DNA from 2 places in the Rhizobium sp. NZLR10 genome. Region 1 is predicted to be linked to the other one. Evidence: riboswitches for the same ligand, from Rfam matches in the RefSeq annotation. Region 1 holds a riboswitch; the other holds the start of a gene.
What was found. Region 1 has a riboswitch for cobalamin ahead of cobU (bifunctional adenosylcobinamide kinase/adenosylcobinamide-phosphate guanylyltransferase). Riboswitches for the same ligand answer to the same signal wherever they lie in the genome.
Positions count from the first base shown of each region.

Region 2: it holds a riboswitch for cobalamin, as region 1 does, so the genes downstream of both, HJB82_RS25605 (CbtB domain-containing protein) here and cobU (bifunctional adenosylcobinamide kinase/adenosylcobinamide-phosphate guanylyltransferase) in region 1, are expected to answer to the same signal.

Region 1 covers NZ_JABDWE010000016.1:122,031-128,479, reverse strand. The annotation lists gene cobN (cobaltochelatase subunit CobN) at 1-958, opposite strand, end outside; gene cobW (cobalamin biosynthesis protein CobW) at 963-2,012, opposite strand; gene cobU (bifunctional adenosylcobinamide kinase/adenosylcobinamide-phosphate guanylyltransferase) at 2,017-2,541, opposite strand; cobalamin riboswitch at 2,673-3,069, opposite strand; gene HJB82_RS22840 (chloride channel protein) at 3,323-5,113, shown strand; gene HJB82_RS22835 (adenylate/guanylate cyclase domain-containing protein) at 5,140-6,312, opposite strand.
Region 2 covers NZ_JABDWE010000020.1:28,879-35,327, reverse strand. The annotation lists gene HJB82_RS25620 (inorganic phosphate transporter) at 1-795, shown strand, start outside; gene HJB82_RS25615 (bifunctional diguanylate cyclase/phosphodiesterase) at 863-2,434, opposite strand; gene HJB82_RS25610 (histidine phosphatase family protein) at 2,887-3,441, opposite strand; adenosylcobalamin (AdoCbl) riboswitch at 3,519-3,661, shown strand; gene HJB82_RS25605 (CbtB domain-containing protein) at 3,675-3,884, shown strand; gene HJB82_RS25600 (CbtA family protein) at 3,898-4,644, shown strand; gene HJB82_RS25595 (hypothetical protein) at 4,696-5,328, shown strand; gene HJB82_RS25590 (sulfite oxidase-like oxidoreductase) at 5,313-5,975, opposite strand; gene HJB82_RS25585 (sensor histidine kinase) at 6,167-6,449, shown strand, end outside.

The sequences.
Region 1 (6,449 bases):
CCCGCGACGAGGCCGACAGGATCGCCTGCAGCACCACCGCCCCATTCGCTTCCAGCACCGTCGGCTGCCGGTCAGCACCTGGTGCCGAGACGGCAAAGCCGGTCGTGTTGATGACGACATCGGGTTTCAGTGCCGCAAACACGCTTTCGAGAATACCTGTCGAGACGGGGTCCTTGAGGCTATAGGCAAAAACCGGCAGTGGCCGCAGGCCGAGCGCCGCCAGCGCTTCGACCAGTGCCTCGATCGGGGCGGTCTCGCCGCTCTGGACGAGGGCGCGGTAGAAGCTGATGGCGACGATTGGCCCAAACGCCACCTCCTCCGTCGAATGTGGGATACCCCCCTGCTCGACGGACGAAGGCGGCGCGACATGCGAACCGGCAACCTGCCGCCACTCCTGCACCCCGATCAGCCCCCGCCCCGGCCACCAGATGCCCGCCTTCATCAAAGGCACTGCCGGCGCCGGCTTCTCGGCACCTGACAACATCGCCGAGGCATAATCGAGAAAGCCGCGCGCATTGGCGTCGCCGCCTTCGATCAGATAGGCCCAGAGCGCATTCATATCGTCGAGATCAACGTTGGAAAAAGGAACGAGCCCCGCATCCGGCCGGGCATCGCCCGGCAAGACCGCAATCAGCGCACCGGCGCGGGACGCTGCCGCGTGCAGCGCCTCCAGCGTATAGTGGAAATAGCTGGCACCGCCGAGCGCACGCACGATGATGAGCCTGGCATGCCGCGCCGTGCGTTCGACATAGGTATCGACCGACATCGGATGCTTGAGGCTCATCAGGCTGGCAAGTCTCAGCGAAGGCGCCGCCCCATGCTCGCGATGGGCGGCTGCGATGGCGGCAAGCTCGCTGTCGGCGGCCGACAGGAACACGATATCGCCCGGCGTCTGCCCGAGGTCGATCGCCTCCTCGCAGTCGCTGATCGTTCCCTGTTGGGCCAGAAGCAGATGCATGGGATTACGCCAGCGCCTCGATCGCCGCCCTAACAGCGTCCTGGTCCATCTCGTGCAGACCGATGACCACGAGGCGCGTGGCGCGCGTTTCGCTCGGGGCCCAGGCACGGTCGAAATAATGGTCGATGCGGCTGCCGACGGCCTGGATCTGCAGGCGCATCGGCTTGCCGGCGACATCGACGAAACCCTTGAGACGCAGTACGTCATGGTCGGCGATAATCGTCTTCAGGCCAGCAATGAAGCCGGCGGGATCGGCGACCGGGCCGAGTTCGACGACGAAGCTGTCGAATTCGTCATGGTCGTGCGGCGCGCCGTCCTCATGCTCCAGCTCGTGATGCGATTTGCGGTTGGCGACATCGTCCTCCGTGCCGATGCCGAGGCCGAGCAGAATTCCGGCCGACACCTCGCCATTTTTCGCCTCGATCATCACCGGCTTGCGCACCGTGCGGGAGGCGACCTCGTCGCGAACCCTGATAAGGCCGGCAGCGTCGATCAGGTCGGTCTTGTTGAGTACGATCAGATCGGCGCAAGTCAGCTGATCCTCGAACAACTCCTCGATCGGGCTTTCGTGATCGAGCGATTCATCTGCGCCGCGCGCCGCCTCGACGGCATCGTGGTCGTCGGCGAAACGGCCGGCGGCGACAGCCGCGCTGTCGACCACGGTAATGACGCCATCGACCGTCACCTGGGTGCGAATGTCAGGCCAATTGAAGGCCGCGACCAGCGGCTGCGGCAGGGCAAGGCCCGAGGTTTCGATGACGATATGGTCGGGCCGCTGTTCACGCTCGAGCAACTTCGTCATCGTCGGGATGAAATCGTCGGCGACGGTGCAGCAGATGCAGCCATTGGTCAGCTCGATGATATCGTCCTCGGTGCAATTGTCAGCGCCGCAGCCCTTCAGCACCTCGCCATCGACGCCGAGATCGCCGAACTCGTTGATGATGAGCGCGATCTTTTTGCCGCCGGCATTGGTGAGCAGGTTGCGGATCATCGTCGTCTTGCCGGCGCCGAGAAAGCCGGTAATGACGGTTGCGGGAATTTTCTGCTGGTTCATGAACTTAACCCTTCATTTTCAACGGCAGGCCTGCCGCGATGAAATAGACTTCGGCGGCCTTGGCCGCAATTGATTGGTGCAGCCGGCCGGCATGATCGCGGAATTCCCGCGCCATGCGATTATCCGGCACGATGCCGAGGCCGACCTCATTGGAAACGAAAACGAGCTGCGCCTTCGCCTGCGGCAGAAAATCGGTGAGCGCGGCAAATTCCGCCGCCATATCGCGCTCATCCATCATCAGATTGGTGACCCAGAGTGTCAGGCAATCGATGAGCACGACGCCGCCCTCGCGGTCGATAGCGTCAAGCTTGCCGACGAGATCGAGCGGCTCTTCATGCGTCGTCCAGGACGGGCCGCGATCGGCTCTATGTTGGGCAATGCGCGCCTGCATTTCCTCATCCCAGGCGCGGCCGGTCGCGAGATAATGGCGGTCGAGGCCGATCGAAATGACAAGGGACTCGGCGAAGCGGGATTTCCCCGAACGGGCGCCGCCGAGGATGAAGACGGTGTTGGAGGGAGCGGTCGTCATGCGCAGACGCCCCTTTGGTGGGATGCCGCACCCCACCCACTCGATCGCGCCGCACAAGGCCGCGCCGAATTCAATCGTTCAGCCAAAACAACCTCCGTGCTGGCAGCGGGCCTCTTGCCCAGGGTTGGGCTTCTCGCCCGGCACGGGATGGCAGGTCTCCTGGCTCGCGGTTATCGGCCGCGATCGGGGCAGACCGGAAACCGGTCGCCCTGATCGTGCCAGCGGATCTGCCTCGCCTTCCCGGCTGCATCGATGAAAAGGTGGACGATTCGTAGACTTAAGAGGCGTCCGACCCCGGTTGATCATCATGCATGTCCAGTGGCTTTTCCGGCATGTCGCCCGTCCCGCCCGCTTGCATTATTGCAAGCCGCCGGCCGGAAGGGCTCGATGCCGGATGGAAGACCCTGACCGCTCTACAGTCGCGGGGTCGGCTGTGATGAAGGCGCCCGGCTTGGGTCCGCCCCGTCACATTCCCTTTTCATCCGGAAGGCGTAACACCGATCCGGAACCATCCGTTATATCCGAGGATGGTCAGGTGACCATCCGTTGAGGGATGGTTAGGCAAGCTCAGGGGTGAAGTCAACCGCCCTCGACGGCCGGCAGTGGCTAGACAGGCGAGGCAACGCCAGCAACACGACTTACCCTACCTAAAACATCGTCATTTATCAGATACTTACGTCACAAATATTTATCCAGGGCGCCGGCTTTTCGCCACAATTGCACTGCAAGCGGACTGCGCCATCGCCCTTGACCGGGCCTCTTCCTGCCTAGTTGTCTTGCCATGCTTATGCAATTGGATCGGCGCCGGTTCCGAGCGCTGCGTGTTTTCTTCGACCCGGGGCGGCTGCGGGCGCTGACCCGCCGCAGTGAGGTCGGCCTGTCGCTGGCGGGTGCCGTCGTCGGCATCACCTCGGGTCTCGCCGTCACCGGCATGAGCTACGTCTCCAATCAACTGCATCAGATGGTCTTCGGCATCGACGACAGCGAGCGGCTGAGCTCGTCGGTGATCGACGACAAGCTGCTGCTTCTCACTGCCCCCGTCATCGGTGGCGTCCTGCTCGGCCTGTTGCTGTTCGTACTGGCGAAACGGCGCAAGAAACCGATGGTTGACCCGATCGAGGCCAATGCGCTGCATGGCGGCCGCCTGTCCTTGACCGACAGCATCATCGTTGCCGTGCAGAACCTGATTTCCAACGGGTTCGGCGCCTCCGTCGGCCTCGAGGCCGGCTATACCCAGCTTGCCGCCGGCCTCGCCTCGAAATTCGGCCTGAAGCTGCAGCTTCGCCGCTCCGATCTGCGCACCCTCGTCGGCTGCGGCGCGGCGGGCGCTATCGCCGCTGCCTTCAACGCGCCGCTGACCGGCGCCTTCTACGCCTTCGAGCTGATCATCGGCACCTATACGATCGTCTCGCTGACCCCTGTGGTCGTCTCGGCCCTGGTTTCCACCCTCATCGCAAGGCTGCTCACCCACGGCGATTTCACCATCGACATCGGCAGCTTCGGCGCAGTCGTGCCGGCCGATTATATCCCGGCTATGCTGCTCGGTGGCTTCTGCGCTGGCGTCGGCATCCTGATCATGCAGGGCGTCTCCTTCGTCGAGGAGCTGGCGCGCAAGAGCTCGATCGCCCCGCCCTTCCGCCCGGCGCTCGGCGGCATCGTCGTCGGACTTCTGGCGATGATTTCGCCACAGGTGCTCTCGGCCGGCCACGGCGCGCTGCATCTCAATCTCTCCCGCGAGGTGGCGATCCCGGCGCTGATCGGCCTCTTCCTGTTGAAATCCCTGGCCTCGGCGATCTCGATCGGCTCCGGCTTCAGGGGCGGCCTGTTCTTCGCCTCACTGTTCATGGGCGCCCTGCTCGGCAAGCTCTTTGCCTATTGCGGCCCCTATTTCGCCGATGCGACGCTGACGCCCGTCATCTATGCCGTCGTCGGCATGAGCTCGCTCGCCGTCGCCGTCATCGGCGGGCCGCTGACGATGACGTTCCTGGCGCTCGAAATCACCGGCGATTTTCCGATCACCGCTCTAGTGCTCGCCGCCGTCATCACCTCCTCACTCGTCGTCCGCTCAACCTTCGGCTATTCCTTCGCCACCTGGCGCTTCCACCTGCGCGGCGAAAGCATCCGCAGCGCCCACGACGTCGGCTGGATCCGTAACCTGACAGTGGACAAGCTGATGCGCGCCGACGTCAAGACGGCAAGGGCGGGTATTTCGCTGGAGGAATTCAAGCAGGCCTTCCCGATCGGCTCGACCCAGCGCGTCATCCTCGTCGAGGAGAGCGACAAATATGCAGGCCTCGTGCTGGTGCCGGAGATCTACGCCAACCCGACCGACGTGCAGGACGAGGGCAAGACGCTTGCCGATTTCATCCACTACCGCAACGATTTCCTACAGCCACAGATGAATGCCAGGCAGGCGGCGGCGATCTTCGACAAGAGCGAAAGCGAAGCACTCGCCGTCGTCAACAACCTGATCGAACGCAAGGTGATCGGCCAGCTCAGCGAAAGCTATACGCTGCGCCGCTACAGTGAAGAACTTGACCGTCGCCGTCGTGAGGTCTCAGGCGAGATCTGAACTTGGTCGCGCCCTTGATCGGCGCTTCATGACACAGAGTTGGCGAGCTTGAAGACGTCGGCCCGCTTTGAAACTCCACGCAATTCGAACGACCCGAGATACTCGCAAGCCACCGTACAGTTGGCCGCGAAACTCTCCGACAGCAGAAGGTGCTGCTCAAGCGTACCGCAGAGTTTCTCCAGCCGCGAAGCCTCGTTGACCGCCCTGCCGATCACCGTGAAGTCGAGCCTGCCGTGAGCGCCGACATTTCCGTAGAAAAGCTCGCCGAGATGCAGCACGACATCGATGCCGATATCGGGGCCTCCATTGCGCGTCCGCTCGCGATTGAGCTCTTCGTTTGCCTTCAGCAGATTCTGTGCCGAAGCCAACGCAGCCTTACACGCCCTTTGCGGATCCTCGGCGTCCGTCGGAAAGATCGCCAGCACGCTGTCGCCCATGAACTTGAGGATCTCGCCGGAATTTTCCTCGACATGCCGGTCGATCAGCTCGAAATGCTCGTTGAGAAACCCGACGATGTCGCCTGGCTGGTAGGCCTCGGTCAGCGCCGTGAAATTGCGGAGGTCGGCAAGCAGGATGGCGGCATCGATGGAGCCACCCATTCCCCTGCGGGTTTCGCCCGCAAGGATGCGCGCACTGGTCCTGGCGCCGGTATAGACGGCGAGGATATCGGTCGCGGTCTTCGAAACCGCCACGCGGTAAGCCGCCAGCCCCAGCGCCGGGAACAGCTCTTCCATGATCGCCAGCTGTTGATCGGAAAATCCGCCCGGCGCGTCGCTCGTCAGCGAGAATCCGAGCCCGCGCAGCGCGACTTCCTTCGGGAATTCGAACAGGCTGATCACGTGATCCGTGCCACCGGCGAGCGCGAATTCGTTGAGTTCGCTGTAATCGAGCCCCTCGCCGCTCGCCAGGTTCCATCGCCCCTTTGTTTCGCCGCGGCTCAAAAGGTGAAAGATCGGCGTCTTCTCGAAGTCACGTTCCGTCTCACTGCCGTGCTCCGCATTTTCAAGGACAGTCGCACCGCCCCGCATGAAATTAGCCGAAACGCCGCGATACATGGGATGGAGGGACGGCATTCTGATACTCGCCCGCCAGATCGGAAATCCGTCCGCGATCAGCCGGTCGCACAGACCGGCGACGAGGTCGCCAATATGCTCGCTGGTGATCCCCTGCTCTATAAGCCATTGAATATGATTTTTAATTTTTCAATCTCCGCATGAGGACCGAGAACCGGCAATGGCCATTTCGCCCTCGAGCCCGATGAGCAGAACGGCACAACGGGCGCTCAACGAGCGGTCTTACACCTGCCGTTCATTAACCTGCTTCGCGTCGTTATACT
Region 2 (6,449 bases), on a different contig from region 1:
ATGGGCCTCATCATGCTCATCCTGATCGGCCTCGTGCCGACAGCTTTCGCACTAAACCGCACGCCCGATGTCAACTATCTTGAAGCCTACAAGTCGGCATCGGTCCAGGTGGAAGCCGCGCTCGGCAAATATGTGAAGCCAGGCGTGACCGTCACCGACTACAAGGCCGAAGTCAGCAACGCCGTCAAGAACAAGACCTGGACGGATGCGACGACGCCGGCCCTGCAGCAATATATTCATCAGACGAGCGCCGAAGTCGCTGGCTTCCCGACGCTCGAAGCGGTGCCGACCAATCTCGTCGGCAACGTCCGCAATGACATCTACTTGATTGGCGAGGCGCTGAAGCTGATTGACAAGCAGAAGCTGTTGCCGATGGATGCCGGCGATCTCCTCGCGGTGACGAACTATCACAAGGCGGTCGACAACGCGACGAAGTTCATCCCGCTCTGGGTAAAGGTGGCGGTCGCGATCGCGCTTGGCCTCGGCACGATGGTGGGCTGGAAGCGTATCGTCGTCACCGTCGGCGAGAAGATCGGCAAGACGCATCTGACCTACGGGCAGGGAGCGGCAGCCGAAGTCGTCGCGATGATCACCATCGCCTCGGCCGATCAACTCGGCCTGCCGGTCTCGACCACGCATGTGCTGTCGTCGGGCGTCGCCGGCACCATGGCGGCGAACGGTTCCGGCCTGCAATGGTCGACCGTGCGCAACATGCTGATGGCCTGGGTGCTGACGCTGCCGGCCTCGATCGCAATCGCCTTCGTGCTCTTCGTAATCCTGCGTCAGGTCTTTTAGAGCAAATTCCAGGAAAAGTGCGAAGCAGTTTTCCGTCCGGAATTGCGTCAAAAAGGTAGGCATAACGTCAGGCCGTTGAGGCTAGACTGGCATTACGATCGCTGATGAAGATGCCCGCCTCGGCGGCGGGCATCGCCTTACCGAAAAGATAGCCTTGGCCGATGTCGCAGCCGAGCTGCAGCAGGAAGGCGAGCTGGCCGTGCTCCTCGACGCCCTCAGCGGTCGTCTTGATGTTGAGGCTCCTGCCGAGTCCGAGCATGGCGCGGACGATTTTTTCCTGACGTTCGTCGTCGCGATAGGTGGCGATGAAGCTTTTGTCGATCTTGATCTTGTCGAAACGATAGCGGGCGAGCTGGGCCAGGCTCGAATAGCCCGTGCCGAAATCGTCGAGTGCGATCTGGATGCCGGCGGCGTGCAGTTCGTCGAGAATCACGGCGGCGATGGCCGGATCCTGGATCAGCGCGTTCTCGGTGATCTCGACTTCCAGGCGCTGCGGCGGCAGCCGGCTTGCCGAAAGCACCTTGAGAATGCGCGAGGTCAACAGCCTGTCTTCCATCTGGACCGGCGAGACGTTGAAAGACAATGTCACATGCTCGGGCCAGGTGAGTGCATCGCTGCAGGCCTGAGCAAGGAGATCCTCGAACAGCGCAGTGATCATGCCGGTTTCCTCGGCGATATCGATGAAGACCGGAGGCGGAATGTTGACGCCATCGTCGCCGATCCAACGCGCCAACGCCTCGAAGCCGCAGAGCTGACCGGTCTTCAGGTCGATCAGCGGCTGATAGAAGGGTTTGATCGCCTTATTGGCGATTGCCGCGCGCAGCCGGGTTTCCAGTGCAGCGCGTTCCGTTACCTTGTCCTGCATTGCAGGTTCGAAAACGAAATAGTGGTTGGGTCCTCGAGATTTCGCCTCGTACATGGCGAGGTCGGCACGATGAGCGGCATCTTCCAGCGGTTCGGCTCGCTCGGCCCAACGGTCATAGCCGACGCTGGCGCCGACTTCGACGGCAAAACCATCGATATGGATCGGCCGGGTGACGGCTTGGATCAGCAGCCTGGCAAAACGCTCCTCGCGCTGCGCCGTCAGAGCAAAGGCGACAATGATGAATTCGTCGCCGCCGAAGCGATAGACGCAATCGGCGTTGCCGAGCGCGCAGATCCGTCTGGCAACCTCGATCAACAGAACGTCGCCGCCCTTGTGACCGACGAGATCGTTGACCTTCTTGAAGCCGTCGAGATCGACGGAGAAGATGGTGACGTTGCGGCTCCACTCTTCGACCTCGTACTCGTCGTCCTTGACTGGCCGTGAGAGAATCTTGCGCTCGAAGGCGTAGCGGTTCGGCAGTTTGGTCAGATGGTCGTGGGTGGCGGTCCAATCGGCCTTCGCCTGAGCGGCGGCGCGCAGTTCGGTTTCCTTGCGCAGGTCGGCGATGCGCAGCACCGAATAGATGAAGCTCATGGCGCCGGCGATACCGAGCGCCAGAACGAGCTTGTCGGCGCCGTATTCGCCGAAACCGGTCATGAAGAAGACAAGGCTGTCGTCAAGCTGCAACAGCGCGCCGAGGAGCCAGAGGGTTATCCCAAGCCCGACAATCGACACGCATTGCCTTCCGGCCTTGCTTTGGAAAAACACCGGCATATGGTCTTCTCCGACTCCACCCGCGCCGAAGTAATCATGAAAGTCTGAAATGTTCGTTGAAACCAGAAGGCGAATTATCAGAGGGGCAGCCTATGGCTGTGCCGTGGAGGGACTGAGGGCGCTTTCGCGGAACCGGGTAAAACGCTGAGCGCGATCGTCGTCGTGGTTGCAGACCGGCAGGCGGGGGAAAGAACGAAGGCGAGCGTGCCGTGGCACCGCTCGCCCTTTTCGTGCTTCAGGCGGTAACGATCAGCAGCGGTACGCTGACGATGAGACCGACCAGAACCGCAATTGTGGCGACACGCACCAAACGCAGGCGCCGCGTGCGCTCCCCACTCCAGTCATATGTCATGTCTTCCATCTCCTTGGGACAAGGAAGTAGTCCCGGTAGAACCGGGTTCAATAGAGATGACGCGATTTGCTTGTGTAAGGCTGGATAAAATGAGGGATCGCTAATGCTGGAATCGCAGAGACCAGCGCCGTCCATTGCTGGTCATGCGAACAATGCCAAGCGGCTCGACGTCGACGAGCCAGAAGGAGGAGAGCGGCGCCTGAAGTACGTACGCGATCGCCGCTCGGATGACGGCCGCGTGGCTGACGGCGATCACACGGCCGCCGAGAGCGGATTCATTGTCCATCCAACCGCCGACACGTGTTCTGAGATCAACAAGGCTCTCGCCCCCGTGCGGAGCCGCTTCAGGATCGCACATCCAGGCCATGAGGTTCTCCGGCTCTTCTGCCTCGATCGCTGCGATCGACCTGCCGGCCCAGCGCCTGTGATCGCAGTCGCGAAGCGCCTGATCTATCCGGGCGTCGAGGCCGAGGGCTTCGGCCGTCTGGCGGGCGCGCAAAGCCGGGCTGGTGACAATACGATCGGCGCGGGGCAGGGCGGTCATCCTGGCCGCTTCTTCCGCGGCCTTGTTGTCCAGCGGTTCATCGAGCGGGAACAGGGCCTTGCGGCTCGCTGCAGTCGCGCCGTGGCAGATCCAGATAAGACGCGTATTCACGGTCGTTGCGATCTCCGGATAGCGGTGGGAACAGCCCTTCGCCGCTTCATGAAGTTTCGTTGACAGGCTCTTCGGCCTGCAGATATAACCGTGCTGTTGCGGGTTTGGAAGCCGGTGTAAATCCGGCACGGTCGCGCCGCTGTGACCAGCGTGTCGAAGGTTCTTCGCGCTGGAAGTCAGACCCTGCCGCATAAGCACTCTTTCGACTGAACGCGTCATTCCCGGAGGAATACATGTCTGACACCACTTTTGCGCCCGTCGCGGCACCGGCGCCAATCCCGGTAGGAGAAATCCTGCCTTGGGCGATCTTCGGCGGCCTGTTGATGCTGATCGCCATCTATTTCGTCGGCACCGAGGAAGGCGCGATGGCGCTGTTCAACGGCATGTATGTGCACGAATTCGTGCATGACGGCCGTCATCTCCTCGGCTTTCCCTGCCACTAAGGGGGATCCTGACATGGTCGGAAATCTTCTACTTCGCGGCATGCTCGCGGGGCTGATCGCTGGCATTCTGGTTTTTGCTTTCGCGCATATCTTCGGCGAGCCGCTGGTCGATGCGGCGATCGCCTTCGAGGAGGCGAGCGCCCAGGCGGCGGGCGAAGCTGCCGAACCTGAGATCGTCAGCCGTGCCACGCAGGCCGGTCTTGGCCTCTTCACCGGCGTCATGGCCTACAGCATTGCCGTCGGCGGGCTTTTCGCGCTCGCTTTCGCTTTCGTGCACGGCCGCATCAGCAGGCTTTCGGCACGCGGCACCTCGGCGGTCATCGCCCTTGCCGCCTTCGTGGCGATCGTCGTCGTTCCCGGTATCAAGTATCCGGCCAATCCGCCGGCGGTCGGCAATCCCGATACGATCGGCGTCAGGACCGAGCTGTTCTTCCTGATGATCGTCGTCTCGATCGCTGCTTTGATTGCCGCGGTGGCGCTGTCGCGGCGCCTTTCCGAGCGTTTCGGTCTGTGGAACGGGGCGATCATCGCCGGCATCACCTATCTCGTCTTCATGGGCCTGGTGCTCTATTTGCTGCCGTCGATCAACGAAGTGCCGGAGAAGTTCTCGGCGATGGTGCTCTGGCGTTTCCGCACGACCTCGCTCGGCATGCAGGTGATCCTCTGGGCAACGCTCGGTCTTGGCTTCGGAGCGCTGGCGGAAAAGCTGCTTGCCGTGAAGGGCGGGCAGCGGGCTCGACCGGCACCGGCATTTCACTGAACGCATCGAGGGGCGCCGCCTTGCCGGCGCCCTCAAGTTTTTCGAGCGAGTATGAAAAGCAGCAAAACCATATCGATTCTGTCGACGGCGTTTGCCGCCGCCGCTTGGTTTTGTGCGGTTGGCGAAAACGCGCTTGCCCATAGCCGCAGCGTCGGCGGCAGCGATACCGGCCTCGATATCCCGGAAATCTCGCATGGCGAGATGGCGGTGATTTCAGACTACCGCGGCGAAATTATCGGGTTGGCGTCACGCGCGACTGATACAAACGAGCTGTTCCGGCGCGTTCTGAACTATGCCGAAATCCAATATTCCTATTGTCTCTGGGGGCGGATGCCGGGCAGCGTGAGCGACGAGGAGAGCCCGTTCAACGAATGTGCTCATGCTTATCTCGCGGCGGCCAAGGCGGTATTGCTTGAGATGCGTGAGATGCCGCGGGAGGCCGTTGCGGCTAATGAAATCATTTCCGCGGTCGATGCCGACATGGTGCGGCGCAGCCTGGCACTCATCACTTGCAGGTTCAGCGGCGAGGCCTTCAACACAGCCGATGTCGTCAAGCCGCGCTGGAGCAAAGTGCCGTTTCATCCCGCCAGCATGGCGTCGCTGACGGGGCTCGCCGCTCTGTTCGCCCTTGTGACGTTTGCGCTGGGCCGCTTTCTGCGGCCGAAGGCTCAATCGTCGGAATAGCGCTGCTCGCGCCACGGATCGCCATAGATGTGGTAACCGTTCTTTTCCCAAAAGCCGGCCTGGTCGGCGGGCATCAGCTCGATGCGGCGCAGCCATTTGGCGCTTTTCCAGAAATAGAGATGCGGTACGACGAGGCGCATCGGGCCGCCGTGATCCGGCGTCAGCGGCAGGCATTCCCACGATGTCGCAAGGATCGCATCCTCGGCGGCGAAATCGGCAAGCGGCAGGTTGGTGGTATAGCCGTCATAACTCGTCAGCATGACGTAACCGGCTTCGGGCTTTGGCATGGCGCGATCGAGCAGATCGCGGGTCGAAACGCCTTTCCATTTGTTGTCGTAGCGCGACCAGGTGGTGACGCAGTGGATATCGCTGACCTTGGTGCTCTGCTCGATCGCCTGGAAGTCGGTCCAGGTTAGGGTGAGCGGCGTTTCGACGAGGCCGCGCAGCTCGAGACGCCAGCTATTCGTGGAGATGACGGGCTGCTGGCCGAGATCGAGCACCGGCCAGTTTTTGACGAGGTGCTGGCCGGGCGGCAGGCGCTCAGCTTCGGGACGGCTGATGCGGCCGGTCAGGAATTTACCTTCAGCCGCCCATCGACGCTTGGAGCTGGTGAGCTTGCTGTCGGCGGGCGTCTGGTCGTCGCTCATGATCGGGTTCCCTACAATGCCGCAATAGGACATCGGCCTTTGCCGGGTGTCAAGTTTCGACGGGCCCTTGGAAATCACTGTGGGTATTATTAGACTTGTGCCGTCGGGTATGCCTCACTGGGGAGTGGAGGCAGAAAGGGGAGGAGCAGGATCTGTCTTCGAGATATCGTGCGATAGCGGCGCTGCTGGTGATGCCGCTGATCATCTTCGTCTTCTTCACCTATGGAGGCGCGATCGCGACGCGCGCCTATATGGGGGAAGCTTCGGCGCAGGCGAGAACGGCGCTGCGCCTTGCCGTCTCGGCGCTCAGCGGTCATCTCAACCGCTACGAGGCGCTTCCGGCGCTGATCGCCGATCACGACGATATCAAGGAACTGGTGAGTGCGCCTGAAGATGCAGCACTGCGCGGCGCGGCCAATCTCTATCTCAAGGAGATCAACGGGCTGCTGAAATCCTCCGACATTTATGTGGTCA